2 regions of the Streptomyces sp. NBC_00016 genome follow, and region 2 is predicted to be linked to the other one. Evidence: riboswitches for the same ligand, from Rfam matches in the RefSeq annotation. Region 2 holds a riboswitch; the other holds the start of a gene.
The links. A riboswitch is a leader RNA that binds a small molecule or an ion and turns the genes downstream of it on or off. The one in region 2 is predicted to bind glycine.
Positions count from the first base shown of each region.

Region 1: it holds a riboswitch for glycine, as region 2 does, so the genes downstream of both, gcvP (aminomethyl-transferring glycine dehydrogenase) here and gcvT (glycine cleavage system aminomethyltransferase GcvT) in region 2, are expected to answer to the same signal.

Region 1 is NZ_CP108304.1:8,132,230-8,139,970, forward strand. Features, by position in the region: gene OG933_RS36020 (bifunctional nuclease family protein) at 1-422, shown strand, start outside; gene OG933_RS36025 (MerR family transcriptional regulator) at 668-1,351, shown strand; gene OG933_RS36030 (DNA polymerase IV) at 1,428-2,846, shown strand; gene OG933_RS36035 (nucleotidyltransferase domain-containing protein) at 2,947-3,408, shown strand; gene OG933_RS36040 (PRC-barrel domain-containing protein) at 3,423-3,794, opposite strand; glycine riboswitch at 3,907-4,002, shown strand; gene gcvP (aminomethyl-transferring glycine dehydrogenase) at 4,186-7,071, shown strand; gene OG933_RS36050 (TOBE domain-containing protein) at 7,122-7,541, opposite strand; gene OG933_RS36055 (amino acid transporter) at 7,668-7,741, opposite strand, start outside.
Region 2 is NZ_CP108304.1:3,292,218-3,299,958, reverse strand. Features, by position in the region: gene OG933_RS14420 (L-serine ammonia-lyase) at 1-440, opposite strand, end outside; gene glyA (serine hydroxymethyltransferase) at 517-1,794, opposite strand; gene gcvH (glycine cleavage system protein GcvH) at 1,809-2,186, opposite strand; gene gcvT (glycine cleavage system aminomethyltransferase GcvT) at 2,305-3,447, opposite strand; glycine riboswitch at 3,607-3,706, opposite strand; gene OG933_RS14400 (AAA family ATPase) at 3,880-4,569, shown strand; gene OG933_RS14395 (enhanced serine sensitivity protein SseB) at 4,648-5,454, shown strand; gene OG933_RS14390 (enhanced serine sensitivity protein SseB C-terminal domain-containing protein) at 5,670-6,425, shown strand; gene OG933_RS14385 (ABC transporter permease) at 6,738-7,741, shown strand, end outside.

The sequences.
Region 1 (7,741 bases), 4.8 Mb from region 2:
CGATCGTGCTGCTGCGTGAAGTGGGAGGCGACCGTTACCTTCCCATCTGGATCGGACCGGGCGAGGCGACGGCGATCGCCTTCGCCCAGCAGGGCATGGCTCCCGCGCGACCGCTGACCCACGACCTGTTCAAGGACGTGCTGGAGGCCGTCGGCCAGGAGCTCACCGAGGTGCGCATCACGGACCTGCGGGAGGGCGTCTTCTACGCGGAGCTGGTCTTCGCCAGCGGGGTCGAGGTGAGCGCGCGTCCGTCGGACGCCATAGCGCTGGCGTTGCGCACGGGGACACCGATCTACGGCAGTGACACCGTCCTCGACGACGCGGGGATCGCCATCCCTGACGAGCAGGAGGACGAGGTGGAGAAGTTCCGCGAGTTCCTCGACCAGATCTCGCCCGAGGACTTCGGCACCAGCAACCAGTAGCCGGCACATGCGCGGAACGCGGGCGTCCTGCACGGGGACGCCCGCCCTGTTTTCGGCAAATGCCAACGGCGAGTGAGAGCGTCCTACGGCTACTTCTCGGCGCATTCGGCTAGCCTTTCCCCGCGACGGGGTGCGGGAAACCACTCTCAGGGTGATTATCACTCGGCGTGCCGAGTGTGGCGATCGTTGACGCACCCCTGGTGACTGCCTACCGTCGACAAGGCAGGTCAAGGACGGAGGTCGGCGTGAGAAGCAGCGGCGACGGTACGGCTGGGGGTGCCCCCGGACTCGGTGTCGGGGGGAGCGGTCCGTACCCTTCCCCGGGCTCTCCAGCACGCTCGAGCAGGGGGTACCCCCAGCAGAGCAGCGCGGCCGACCACGCTCCGCAGCGACCGGCGGCCGTGCCGAGCAGCGGAGGGGCGACGTCCATGGCGTCCGAGCAGATCGGCTATCGCGGTCCGACGGCCTGCGCGGCCGCCGGCATCACCTATCGGCAACTGGACTACTGGGCCCGCACCGGGCTGGTGGAGCCGAGCGTGCGGCCCGCACACGGGTCCGGCACGCAGCGTCTGTACAGCTTCCGGGACGTCGTCGTCCTGAAGATCGTCAAGCGGTTCCTCGACACTGGGGTGTCGCTGCAGAACATCCGCACCGCCGTGCAGCACCTGCGGGAGCGCGGGTTCAGCGACCTGGAGCGCATGACGCTGATGAGCGACGGCGCCACGGTCTACGAGTGCACCTCGCCGGACGAGGTCCACGCGCTGCTCCAGGGCGGTCAGGGCATCTTCGGGATCGCTGTGGGCGTGGTGTGGCGGGACGTCGAGAGCGCGCTGTCGCAGTTGCACGGGGAGCGTGTCGACACCGGGGAGACGCTCGTCGGGCACAATCCGGCGGACGAACTGGCCCGTCGGCGCAACCGGGCGGTCTGACACCCGACACCCCTCCTGGGGCGCTGGGGGCGGCTGTACGACGTCATTGTCAGTGGCGTGGTGCAGCATCGGACATGTGAGAAACGCGCCCACGATCCTGCATCTCGACATGGATGCCTTCTTCGCCCAGGCGGAGCAGGCGTCCAAGCCGAGCCTGCGCGGGAAAGCCGTGGTCGTGGGGGGTCTGGGGCCCCGTGGAGTGGTCGCGACCGCCTCCTACGAGGCGCGGGTCTTCGGAGTGCACTCGGCGATGCCCATGGCCCAGGCGCGCCGACGGGCTCCGAACGCCGCGTATCTGGTCCCGCGCTTCGCGTTCTACCGGTCGATCAGCGAGCAGGTCATGGGGCTGCTGCGGGCGCTGTCGCCGCTGGTGGAGCCGCTGAGTCTGGACGAGGCCTTCGTCGACCTGGATGCCGGGGGAGCGGCCTGGGACAGCGAGTCGGCGCGGCTGGCGGGGATCAGGCTGCGCGCGGACATACGGGCCGTCACCGGGCTCACGGGTTCGGTGGGCCTGGCTTCCTGCAAGATGCTGGCGAAGATCGCCTCGGAGCAGGCGAAGCCCGACGGGCTGGTGCTCATCGAGCCGGGGACCGAGCGGGCCCTGCTCGGGCCGCTGTCGGTGCGGACCCTGCCGGGGGTCGGCCCGGCGACGGGGGACCATCTGCGCCGGGCCGGGATCACCACGATCGACGAGATCGCCGAGGCGGGTGAGGACGAGCTGGTGCGGCTGCTGGGCAAGGCGCACGGGCACGCGCTGTACGCCATGGCGCTGGCCCGCGACGACCGGCCCGTGGTGGCGGAGCGGGAGACCAAGTCGGTGTCGGTCGAGGACACGTACGACGTGGACATCCACGACCGGGTCCGGGTGGAGCTGGAGGTGCAGCGGCTCGCGGACCGGTGTGTGCGCAGGCTGCGGGGGGCCGGTCTGTCGGGGCGGACCATCGTGCTGAAGGTGCGGCGGTACGACTTCTCCACGCTCACCCGGTCCGAGACCCTGCGCGGGCCCACCGATGATCCGGCGGTGGTCCGGGAGGCGGCGGCCCGGTTGCTGGACTCGGTGGACACGACGGGCGGGGTGCGGCTGCTCGGGGTGGGCGTCAGCGGGCTGGCGGACTTCACGCAGGAGGATCTGTTCGCGCAGGCCGCCGAGGACCGGGCGGACGGGTCCGAGGAGGAACTCGCGGACGAGCCCGTCGGCGAGGTGCCGGTACCGGTCGAGCGCCAGTGGCGCCCAGGACACGACGTGCGGCATGCCGAGCTCGGACACGGTTGGGTGCAGGGCAGCGGGCTGGGCCGGGTCACCGTGCGGTTCGAGACGCCCGAGTCGGAGCCGGGACGGGTGCGTACCTTCAGGACCGACGATCCGGGGCTGGAGCCGGCGGATCCGTTGCCGTTGGTGCGACGAAGACCTGAGGACGACGGTGGCGGAACGGCGGCGGGAGCGCCGCGTCCGGAGGCGAAGCCGTCGGGGGTGGAGTCCGGGAACTCCGCGTGAGGCGGATCAGTTACACAGAGTGAAGCGGTTCGAAGTGTGGGGTGCGTCGGAGCGGTGGCGGTGTCCCGAGAGGCGACACCGGTGACGGATGGGGAGCTGCATGAAGCTGCACGGAGGCCAGTTCGCGGACCCGGCGGGGGCGTCGCCGGAGCGCGAAGCGGAGATGGGCCGGGTGGTGGACCGGGTCACCCGGTGGGCGGGGAACCGGAGCGACGTGGTGGGGCTGCTGCTCGTCGGGTCCTTTGCGCGCGGGGCCGCGCGTCCCGACTCGGATGTGGACCTCGTGGTGTTGTCGACGGCGCCTGCCCGATACGCGGAGGACGACGGGTGGGCACGTGAGCCGGCCCTGGGGGAGGTGGTCCGGGTCCAGGAACGGGGGTCCGTCACCGAATGGCGGTATATGACCGCCTCCGGTCTGCAGGGCGCGGTGGTGATCGGTTCCGCCCACTGGGCGCGGACCGATCCGGTCGATGCCGGCACCCGAAGAGCCGTCACGGACGGCGCCCGGCCGCTGTACGACCCTGCCGGGATTCTCGGGGCGCTGCTACAGGCCTGCGGCTGAGGGGCCGAGAGGGTTCAGCTGTCGTCCGTACCCGCCAGTCGGCCGAAGTCGCGGTCGGGGAGCGGGGGAGCGGCGCCCACGTCGAGGCCGTAGTGGTGGTAGAGCTGGAGCTCCTGTTCGGGGGAGAGGTGGCGACCCACGCCGAAGTCGGGAGCGTCCTTGATCAGGGCCCGTTCGAAGGGGATGCGCAGGGTGCCCTCGACCAGTTGGCTGGGCTCCAGGGGGACGAAGGCGTCGCGGGAGAACAGACCGGTGCGTATGGCCGCCCACTCCGGAACTCCGGTGGCGTCGTCGAGATAGACCTCGTCGACCGTGCCGATCTTGGTGCCGTTGCGGTCGAACGCCTTGCGGCCGATCAGGTTGCGCGGATCGATGTCGGTCTGCACGGGCCCTCCACTTGGTCGCAACTCATCCGTAAGCACTACAAAAGAGCACATTGGGATGAGCGGCCACTCGAGCGAGTCTCGTTGACCCCGCTGGTAGTCTGACAACGGCTGCTGACACCGCGCGGGAGAGTCCTCCGGACATCACCGGAGGCGCCGAAGGAGCAAATCCTCCCCGGAATCTCTCAGGCTCACGTACCGCACGGACGAGGTCACTCTGGAAAGCAGGGCGGTTGCCGACGGCGTCGACGGCTTCCGCTCTCACCGACGGTGAAAGCCGGGTGCCCTCGGGCGGCCCGGTGAAGCTCTCAGGTTGAGATGACAGAGGGGGAGGCCGTCCGGGTACCCACCGTGGTGACCCTCGAAGGTCGTGTCAGACCAGGAGGCCTCCGTAATGACCGCCCACCGCATTCCGCTCACAGAGCTCGAGCAGGGAATCCCCTTCGAACAGCGCCACATCGGGCCCGACCTCGAAGCGCGGGCCAAGATGCTCGCACAGGTCGGCTACGGCTCGCTCGACGAGCTCACCGCCGCAGCGGTCCCGGATGTGATCAAGAACGCCGACGCGCTGGACCTGCCGGGCGCGCGCACCGAGGCCGAGGTGCTGGCCGAGCTGCGCTCGCTGGCCGACCGCAACCAGGTCCTCGACTCGATGATCGGCCTCGGCTACTACGGGACGTTCACGCCGCCCGTCATCCTGCGCAACGTCATGGAGAACCCGGCCTGGTACACGGCCTACACGCCGTACCAGCCGGAGATCTCCCAGGGCCGGCTCGAGGCGCTGCTGAACTTCCAGACCGTCGTCGCCGACCTCACCGGGCTGCCGACCTCCGGTGCGTCGCTGCTCGACGAGGGCACGGCGGCCGCCGAGGCGATGGCGCTGTCCCGGCGCATGGGGAAGAACAAGAAGGGCCTCTTCCTCATCGACGCGGACGCGCTGCCGCAGACCATCGCCGTGATCGAGACCCGCGCCGAGCCGACAGGCGTGGAGATCGTCGTCGCCGACCTGAGCGACGGGATCCCGGCGGAGATCGCCGCGCGGGAGATCAACGGCGTGCTCGTCCAGTACCCCGGCGCCTCCGGTGCCGTACGTGACCTCAAGGCGCTCGTCGACCAGGCGCACGGGCTCGGCGCGCTCGTCACCGTCGCCGCGGATCTGCTCGCGCTGACGCTGCTGAAGTCGCCGGGCGAGTTGGGGGCGGACATCGCCGTCGGAACGACGCAGCGGTTCGGCGTGCCGATGGGCTTCGGCGGGCCGCACGCCGGTTACATGGCCGTCCGCGAGCAGTTCGCGCGCAGCCTGCCCGGGCGGCTGGTGGGCGTGTCGGTGGACGCCGACGGGCACAAGGCCTACCGGCTCGCGCTCCAGACGCGTGAGCAGCACATCCGGCGCGAGAAGGCCACCAGCAACATCTGCACGGCGCAGGTGCTGCTGGCGGTGATGGCGGGGATGTACGCCGTCTATCACGGTCCCGACGGGCTGCGGGCGATCGCCCGGCGCACGCACCGGTACGCCTCCATCCTCGCCGCCGGGCTCGAGGCCGGTGGTGTCGAGGTCGTGCACGGGTCGTACTTCGACACGCTGACCGTACGGGTGCCGGCGAAGGCCGCCGAGGTCGTCGCCGCCGCGCGGGAGCGCGGGGTCAACCTGCACCTCGTCGACGCCGACCAGGTGTCGATCGCCTGCGACGAGACGACCGCGCGGGCGCAGGTGTCCGCCGTCTGGGCCGCCTTCGGGGTGGACGGCGACATCGAGGCGCTCGACGCGGCCACCGCCGACTCCCTGCCCGCCGGGCTGCTGCGGTCCGACGCGGTGCTGACGCATCCCGTCTTCCACCAGCACCGTTCCGAGACCGCGATGCTGCGCTACCTGCGCAGGCTCGCGGACCGGGACTACGCGCTGGACCGGGGCATGATCCCGCTGGGCTCCTGCACCATGAAGCTCAACGCGACCACCGAGATGGAGCCGGTCACCTGGCCCGAGTTCGGGCAGCTGCACCCCTTCGCGCCGGCCGAGCAGGCGGAGGGCTATCTGACGCTCATCCGCGAGCTGGAGGAGCGGCTCGCCGAGGTCACCGGGTACGACAAGGTGTCGCTCCAGCCGAACGCCGGGTCGCAGGGCGAGCTGGCCGGGCTGCTCGCCGTCCGCGGGTACCACCGGGGCAACGGCGACGAGCAGCGGACCGTGTGCCTCATCCCGTCCTCCGCGCACGGCACGAACGCGGCCAGTGCCGTGATGGCGGGCATGAAGGTCGTCGTCGTGAAGACCGCCGAGGACGGCGAGATCGACGTCGAGGACCTGCGGGCGAAGATCGAGCGGCACCGGGACGAGCTGTCGGTGCTGATGATCACCTACCCGTCGACGCACGGGGTGTTCGAGGAGCACGTCGCCGACATCTGCGCCCAGGTGCACGAGGCGGGCGGGCAGGTGTACGTCGACGGCGCCAACCTCAACGCGCTCGTCGGTCTCGCCAAGCCGGGGCACTTCGGTGGGGACGTCTCGCACCTGAACCTGCACAAGACGTTCTGCATCCCGCACGGCGGCGGCGGCCCGGGCGTCGGACCGGTCGCCGTACGGTCGCACCTGGCGCCGTATCTGCCGAACCACCCGCTGCAGCCCGCCGCCGGGCCGGAGACCGGGGTGGGGCCGATCTCCGCGGCTCCCTGGGGTTCCGCCGGGATACTGCCGATCTCGTGGGCGTATGTGCGGCTCATGGGCGGCGAGGGGCTCAAGCGGGCCACGCAGGTGGCCGTGCTGAGCGCCAACTACATCGCCAAGCGGCTGGAGCCGCACTACCCGGTGCTCTACAACGGGCCGGGCGGGCTGGTCGCGCACGAGTGCATCATCGACCTGCGGCCGCTGACCAAGGCGACCGGCGTGAGCGTCGACGACGTCGCCAAGCGGCTCATCGACTACGGGTTCCACGCGCCGACGATGTCGTTCCCGGTGGCCGGGACGCTGATGATCGAACCGACCGAGTCCGAGGACCTGATCGAGATCGACCGTTTCTGTGAGGCGATGATCGCCATCCGTGCGGAGATCGAGAAGGTCGGGGCGGGCGCATGGCCGGCCGAGGACAACCCGCTGCACGGTGCCCCGCACACCGCGGCCGCGCTGGGCGGGGAGTGGGAGCACGCGTACACGCGTGAGGAGGCCGTCTTCCCGGCCGGTGTGTCGGCCGCCGACAAGTACTGGCCGCCGGTGCGCCGGATCGACCAGGCCTTCGGCGACCGGAACCTGGTCTGCTCGTGCCCGCCGCTGGACGCGTACGAGGACTGAGCCGGTGCGTGAGGGCCCCCGTCCGTTCCGGGCGGGGGCCCTCACGCGTGCTAGGCCGTCGCCAGGGACACCTCGGTCGCCTTGATCAGCGCGATGACGTCGGAGCCGACGAAGAGGCCGAGGTCGGTGGCTGCTTCCTTGGTGATCACCGAGGTGAGTTCGCCCCCGTCCATGGAGACCTTCACCGAGGCCATGACCTCGCCCGTCACCAGGCCGGTGATCGTGCCGGTGAGCTGGTTGCGGATCGAGAGGCCGTCGACCCGGCCGGTGGCCAGGGAGACCTCCGTCGACTTCACCAGGGCGCGGACGGCGGTGCCCGCGGCCAGGGCGAGCTGGTTCACGGCCTCCAGCGTGATGGCCGCCGTGAGGTCCTGGCCGCCGTCCAGACGGATCTTGACGGTGGCCATCACCTCGCCGGGGCGGACGGCGGTGACGGTGCCGGGGAGTTGGTTGCGGATGCTCAGGCTCATGAGCGTCAACGGTAGGCCGCGGGTCGCCTTATGCGGGTTATGTGCGGGTATGCGTCGTCCTGGCGGCGTCGGGAGGGTCGGGTCGGAGCTCTTCGTTTCGTCCCGGGACGAAACGCCCGGGACGGGTCAGCCGGTGTGGACGCGGGGGCGGCGGTCGCGGTCCGGTTCGGCCTCGCGCAGGACCTCCCGGGTGACCGGGG
Region 2 (7,741 bases):
GAGTAGTACGTCTTCGCCAGCAGCTCGGCGCCCTGGGCGTCGTGGGCCCATATCGTCATGCCGTTGGCGTGGTACGGGAGGGCCTTGCGGCGGTGCAGGACCAGGTCCTCGTCGAAGGAGAACGGGATCTCGTGCGAGCCCAGCAGCCGCAGCCGGCCGGAACCCCTGATCTGCTCCACCCGGTCGTCCGCGCCCTCCACGTCCACCGTGCGCGGCGAGGAGCCCTCCAGGCCGAGCAGCACCGCCTTCGGCGTGCCGTGGCCGTGGCCGGTCGCACCGAGCGAGCCGTACAGCTCGCAGCGCACCGACGCGACGGAATCCAGTAGGCCCTCGCCCCGCAGCCGCCGGGCGAACATGCGGGCCGCGCGCATCGGGCCGACCGTGTGGGAGCTGGACGGGCCGATGCCGATCGAGAACAGGTCGAAGACCGAGATGGCCACGGGGGAACTCCTCAATGCAGGGTGGTGCGGGGTGCCGCCCACACCTCTCAGTGTGCGCGGCACCCGGGAAAAGGAACTACTTGCTCAGACCGGGATACAGCGGGTGCTTGTCGGCGAGGGCCGTGACCCGGGCCTTGAGCGCCGCCGCTTCGGCCGCCGCGAAGGGGGACGGCGCCTTCAGCGTCTCGGCGATCACGTCCGCGACCTCGGCGAAGTCCTCGGCGGTGAAGCCGCGGGTCGCGAGGGCGGGCGTGCCGATCCGCAGTCCGGAGGTGACCATCGGGGGGCGCGGGTCGTTCGGGACCGCGTTGCGGTTGACCGTGATGCCGACCTCGTGGAGCCGGTCCTCGGCCTGCTGACCGTCCAGCTCGGACTCGCGCAGGTCGACCAGGATCAGGTGCACGTCGGTGCCGCCGGACAGGACGTTCACGCCGGCCGCGCGGGCGTCCGGCGCGGTCAGGCGCTCGGCGAGGATCTTCGCGCCCTCGACCGTGCGGGCCTGACGCTCCTTGAAGTCCTCGCTCGCCGCGACCTTGAAGGAGACCGCCTTGGCCGCGATCACGTGCTCCAGGGGACCGCCCTGGAAGCCCGGGAAGACGGACGAGTTCAGCTTCTTCGCGAACTCCTTCTTCGCGAGGATGATGCCGCCGCGGGGGCCGCCCAGCGTCTTGTGGGTGGTGGACGTGACGACGTCGGCGTACTCCACCGGGTTCGGGTGGAGACCGGCCGCGACCAGACCCGCGAAGTGCGCCATGTCGACCCACAGGAAGGCCTCGACCTCGTCCGCGATCCGGCGGAACTCCGCGAAGTCCAGCTGCCGCGGGTACGCCGACCAGCCCGCGATGATCACCTTCGGGCGGTGCTCCTTGGCGAGCCGCTCGACCTCGGCCATGTCGACCAGGCCGGCGTCGTCGACGTGGTAGGCGACCACGTCGAACTGCTTGCCGGAGAAGTTCAGCCGCATGCCGTGGGTCAGGTGACCGCCGTGCGCCAGGTCCAGGCCGAGGATCGTGTCGCCGGGCTGGGCCATCGCGAACAGGGCGGCCTGGTTGGCGGAGGCGCCCGAGTGGGGCTGGACGTTGGCGTACTCGGCGCCGAACAGCTCCTTGATCCGGTCGATCGCGATCTGCTCGGCCACGTCGACGTGCTCGCAGCCGCCGTAGTAGCGGCGGCCCGGGTAGCCCTCGGCGTACTTGTTGGTCAGGACCGAGCCCTGCGCCTCCATCACCGCGAGCGGAGCGAAGTTCTCCGAGGCGATCATCTCGAGCGTGGACTGCTGGCGGTTCAGCTCGGCGTCGACCGCGGCGGCGATCTCCGGGTCGAGCTCGTGCAGGGGCGTGTTCAGGACGGACATGCGTCTACGACTCCTCAGCCGGCGGTGAAGGCGGTGTATTCGTCGGCGGAGAGCAGGTCGTCCTGCTCGCCCGCCGTGCGTACCTTGAACAGCCATCCGCCCTCGAAGGGGGCGGAGTTCACCAGCGCCGGGTCGTCGACGACGTCCTGGTTGACCTCGACGATCTCACCGGAGACCGGCGCGTACAGCTCGCTGACCGACTTGGTCGACTCCAGCTCGCCGCAGGTCTCGCCCGCGGTCACCGTGTCACCGACCTCCGGGAGCTGTACGAAGACCACGTCGCCGAGCGCGTTGGCCGCGTGCTCCGTGATGCCGACCGTCGAGACGCCGTCCTCGGCGACCGACAGCCACTCGTGCTCCTTGCTGTAGCGCAGCTGCTGGGGGTTGCTCATGGCTTGAATTCTCCTGTACGCGGGAGGGTGCTGGTGAATGGGGGAGTGCTGGAAACGCACGTGAGCAGCGGAAATGTGCGCGGGGTCACGTACGGGCGGGCGTCAACGCGCCCAGTGTCTACTTCTGGCGCTTGTAGAACGGCAGCGCCACGACCTCGTACGGCTCGTGGCTGCCTCGGATGTCCACGCCGACGCCCGTGGTCCCCGGCGCCGCGTGCGCGGCGTCGACGTACGCCATCGCGAGCGGCTTGCCGAGGGTGGGGGAGGGGGCGCCGGACGTGACCTCGCCGATCACCTCGCCGCCGGCGACGACGGCGAACCCGGCGCGCGGGACCCTACGGCCCTCGGCGACCAGGCCGACGAGGACGCGCGGGGGCTGCGAGGCGGCGCGCTCGGCGGCCGCCTCCAGGGCCGTACGCCCGACGAAGTCGCCGTCCTTGTCGAACTTCACCACCCGGCCGAGCCCCGCGTCGAACGGGGTGAGGGAGGTGCTCAGCTCGTGCCCGTACAGCGGCATGCCCGCCTCCAGGCGCAGCGTGTCCCGGCAGGACAGACCGCAGGGCACCAGTCCGACGCCCTCGCCGGCCTTGGTCAGCGCCTGCCACAGCTCCACGGCGTCATCCGGCCGGACGAACAGTTCGAAGCCGTCCTCGCCGGTGTAGCCGGTGCGTGCGATCAGGGCGGGGACGCCGGCGACGGTTCCGGGCAGACCGGCGTAGTACTTCAGGCCGTCCAGGTCGGCGTCGGTGACGGCGGCGAGGATGCCGGGGGACTCGGGGCCCTGCACGGCGATCAGCGCGTAGGCGTCGCGATCGTCGCGGACCTCCGCGTCGAAGCCCTCGGCGCGCTCGGTCAGCGCGTCCAGCACGACCTGCGCGTTGGAGGCGTTGGCCACCACCATGAACTCGGTGTCGGCCAGCCGGTAGACGATCAGGTCGTCCAGGATGCCGCCGTCCGGCCGGCAGATCATCGTGTAGCGGGCGCGGCCGTTCCTGACCGCCCCGATGTTGCCCACCAGGGCGAAGTCGAGAAGGGCGGCGGCCTGCGGGCCGGTGACGGTGATCTCACCCATGTGCGACAGGTCGAAGAGCCCGGCCCTGGTGCGGACGGCGTGGTGCTCGTCGCGCTCGGAGCCGTAGCGCAGGGGCATGTCCCAGCCGGCGAAGTCGGTCATCGTCGCGCCGAGCGCGCGATGCACCGCGTCGAGGGCGGTGTGGCGCTGTTCGGCGGTCTGGGCGGATGCGGGGTCGGTACTGCTCATCGGGCGTTCGTCTCCCAAGGCATGACGGCACGGCGAGGTCGTTCCTCCCCATCTGTCATCGGAACCTGAGAGGTTCGCCATGACGCCCCGCACGGGATCGGTCATGACTTGCACCTTGGGTGGAGCCACTGGAGACAGCGGCCCGCTTTTCAGATGTGCCTCGCCCGCGCGGTAACGGGGCCTGAGAGATTCAAGGGAGGGACTTGCTCCTTCGGCGCCCCAGCGAAGCTGCTGCTGAGGACTCTCCCGCGCGGATTCAAACGGCCGGTATGCAGTTGGCGCGGCCATCATTGCACGGCTCGCCCCGATCACGGCAGGCCGCATCTGTAACCGGCTTGTGTCGGTACGCGCACGAAATCGCCGGGCGTGGCGCATTACCTTCTCTTTACGCTCGGTGGGGATGAGGACACCATCTGACCCCAGGGGAGGACGATCACGGTGAACAGGACGACCAGGGCGAGGTCCACGGCATTCGCGACCGGCTCGGGGATCGCGCTGCCCGCGCAGCCCGTCGCCCCGGCCCGGGAGGCGTGCGGCCCGCAGTCGGCGCCCGTCGTCCGTGACCTGCGCGAACGGGCCGGCCGCAGCCCGCACGGCCTGCTCTTCGGTCCCCGTGACCTGGTCGTGGTCACGGGTCTGCCCGGCAGCGGCAAGTCCACCCTCATGCGGCGGACCGTGCAGGGCATCCGCGTCGACTCCCAGGACACCCGGGACCGCTGGGACGCCCGCGCCCCCCGCTTCCTGCCCTACGGCCTCTACCGCCCCCTCGTCCGGCTCGCCCACTACGCAGGGCTGCGCCGGGCGCTGCGCAGCGGCGAGGGCGTCGTCGTGCACGACTGCGGCACCCAGGCCTGGGTCCGTGACTGGCTGGCCCGCGAGGCCCGCCGCCGCGGCGGCACCCTCCACCTGCTGCTGCTGGACGTCGGCGCGGACACGGCTCTGGAGGGGCAGCGCGAGCGCGGCCGGGGCGTCTCCCGGTACGCGTTCCTGCGCCACCGCCACGCCGCCGCCCGGCTGGCGCGCTCGGTGGAGAAGGGGCGGCTGCCCCAGGGCTGCGGCTCGGCGGTGCTGCTCGACCGCGCGGCGGCCGACACGCTGCGCCGCATCGGATTCACGGGCTGAGGGCTCGGGTGCGGCCCCCGGTACCCGCTAGCCTTTCAGCCACAGCGAAGTGAGCGGTTCTCAGCAGGCGGTAGGCAGATGGATTTCCCCCCGGCGAACTTTCCGACGGACTTCTCCGCGGACTTTCCGGCGCAGGCACACCCCCATCCGCACGGCGGATGGCCCGGCAACGAGCTGGAGGAGGTGCTCTCCGTCTCCCTCGGCGTGCCGGGAGCCGGCGGCCGGATCGTCGAGGTGCTCGGACGCAGCTTCGTCTGGGTGCCGCTGCCCGGCGGCGGCGGCCCGCACAGCGGCCCCCTCGACCTGCCCACGATGGAGATCGAGGGCCAGGTGTACGTGCCGGTCTTCAGCTCCGAGGAGCAGTTCCGGCAGGTCGTCGGATCGCATATGTCGTTCACGATCGCGCCGGCGGTGGAGTTCGCCCGGGGGCTGCCCCCGCAGGTGGGCATCCTGGTGAACCCGGACGGCGTGGTCGGTGTCCCGCTGCCCCCGCCCGCCGTGGCCGAGCTCTGCCGGGCGGGCCGCACCCCGCTGGACGGCACCGCGGCCGGCGGCCGGGTCCGCCTCTACGAGCCCGACTGGCAGGACGACCCGATCGACTTCCTGGCCGCGGCCTCGGCCGAGTTCGAGGCCACGGGCGTGGTCCGCACGGCCCGCCGCTGCCTGGCCGCCATCGAGACGGCGGACCCGGTGATGTTCGTGGGCGTGGAACTCTCCCAGTCGGAAGGCGACCTGAGGGCACTGCCGCTGGAGGCTCTGGGCAGGGCTCTGGGCAGGACCGCGGCCCCGTGGCCGGTCAACCTGGTCCTCCTGGACGTCGCACAGGACCCGGTGGGCGACTGGCTGAGGGCCCGCGTCCGCCCCTTCTACACGAGGGACCGGTGAAGCCACCCGAAGGGCGCGGGGCCGTGTCCGTAGGCGGCTCCGCCGCCGGGCGCGCCCGGCCGCACACGATCCGCAGCCCGAAGATCACAGCGGGCCTCGAGCCCTCAACGGCCGGACCGGCGGAGCGCCTAAGCTGGACTCCGACGCGGGGCAACTTCTCGAAGGGGCGATAAAAAGTGAGCGCTGGCACTGCCGCGACCGGCTCGGTCGAGCACATGCTGCGCCAGGTCACGCCCGGGCGCTACGACGCCTACGAGGCGCTCCTGCGCGCGCTCGCGACCCCCTCCTCCGGCCAGGTCTGGATGCTGCTGTGGCACGGCCAGGCCGGCTCCCCGGACGCCCAGTACGGAAACATGGAGGTCGAAGGACACGGCTACGCCCCCTGCGTCACCTCCGCACAGGAGCTCAGCGCGAGTGGCTGGAACAGGTCGTACGAGGTGGTCGACGGGCTGGACGTGGCCCGCACCCTCTACCCCGACCACTACGGCCTCTGGCTGAACCCGCACGCCCCCGGCGGCGGGGTCGGCATCCCGTGGCTGGATCTGCGCCGGATCGCCACCGGCCTGGAGCGCCAGCCGGCCGGGCCGCTGCGGCTGTCCGAACCGGGCATCGAGATCCCGCAGTTCTACGCCCTGCTCGCGCAGAACGCCCACCGTACCCCGGCGGTCCGCGCGTTGCGCCGCGCCTGGGTGCAGCCGGCGCTCGGTGCGCCCTATCTGGCCATCGGGCTCGACGTGTACGACTCCTCCCCGCCGGCCGTGGACGCCGTACGGGCGATGATGCAGCAGTCCATCGGAGCCGTGCCGGACGGGCTGCCGGTGTCGACGGTCGCCATGACGGACGAGTACGACCCCGTCGTGATGTGGATGCGTGCCACCGCCCGGCCCTTCTACGACCGTGAGGCGCACGCACCCGCCCCGGCCCAGGCTCCCGCCGGCGGCTACGGCTATCCGCCCACCGGACGTTACTGACCCCCGGCACGAGTTCGCCATAAAGTGGAGACCGGACTTCTTCGCGCGTAGATGAAGGCGATTGGTCCGTTTTTCCACCGTTCTGCCCCAATAAGCCACTGTCCGGGGGGCGTTACCCGCCGTCCGGATAACGGAACCCCACTACCCGGATCACGTTTACGCATCCATTCACTGCCAAGTCTGGCAACAGATCGCCAAAGCGTTGAAGACTCCCGCTCCAGGGGACTTATCCCCTGCGTATTACGGACTGATCACGCCGCTACAGCGGCAAGTGCGGGCCGGCTACCGCCGGTTGAGAGGGGTCCCTGCCAGATGACGGCACCATTGCACGAGCCGACCGCGGAAGCGGCCCCGAGCGCGGCCGAGGAAGCGTCGGTCGCCTCCAGCGGCGCCAAGGCCGTTCAGGGCCGTTCCCTGGGCCGGATCGCCTGGGAGCGCCTCAAGCGGGACAAGCTCGCCCTCACGGGCGGCGTCGTCGTGCTCGTCCTGGTCGTGGTCGCGCTCCTCGCGCCGGTCATCACCGGGCTGCTCGGGCAGGACCCGAACGAGTACCACGAGAACCTCATCGACCCGCTCTTCGGCACGCCCACGGGCTCCCTGGGCGGCGTCAGCGGCGACCACCTGCTCGGTGTCGAGCCGGTCAACGGCCGCGACATCTTCGCCCGCATCCTCTACGGCGCCCGGATCTCGCTGCTGGTCGGCTTCCTGTCGGCCGTGGTCGCGGTGATCCTCGGAACGGTGCTGGGCATCCTCGCCGGCTTCTTCGGCGGCTGGGTCGACTCCCTCATCAGCCGGGTGATGGACGGTCTGCTCGCCTTCCCGCAGCTGCTCTTCATCATCGCGCTGGTCTCCGTCATGCCGAACGACCTGCTCGGCCTCTCCGGTTCGAGCGTGCGTGTCTTCGTGATGATCCTGGTCATCGGCTTCTTCGGCTGGCCCTACATCGGACGCGTGGTGCGCGGCCAGACGCTCTCGCTGCGTGAGCGCGAGTACGTCGAGGCCGCCCGATCGCTGGGCGCGGGGCGGCTGTACATCCTGTTCAAGGAACTGCTGCCCAACCTGGTCGCCCCGATCGTCGTGTACACGACGATGATGATCCCCACCAACATCCTCACCGAGGCGGCGCTCAGCTTCCTGGGCGTCGGTGTCAAGCCGCCCACCGCCTCGTGGGGGCAGATGCTCTCGAGCGCGATCGACTACTACGAGTCCGACCCCATGTACATGGTGGTCCCGGGTGTGGCGATCTTCATCACCGTGCTGGCCTTCAACCTCTTCGGTGACGGCGTCCGGGACGCGCTGGACCCGAAGGCCTCGCG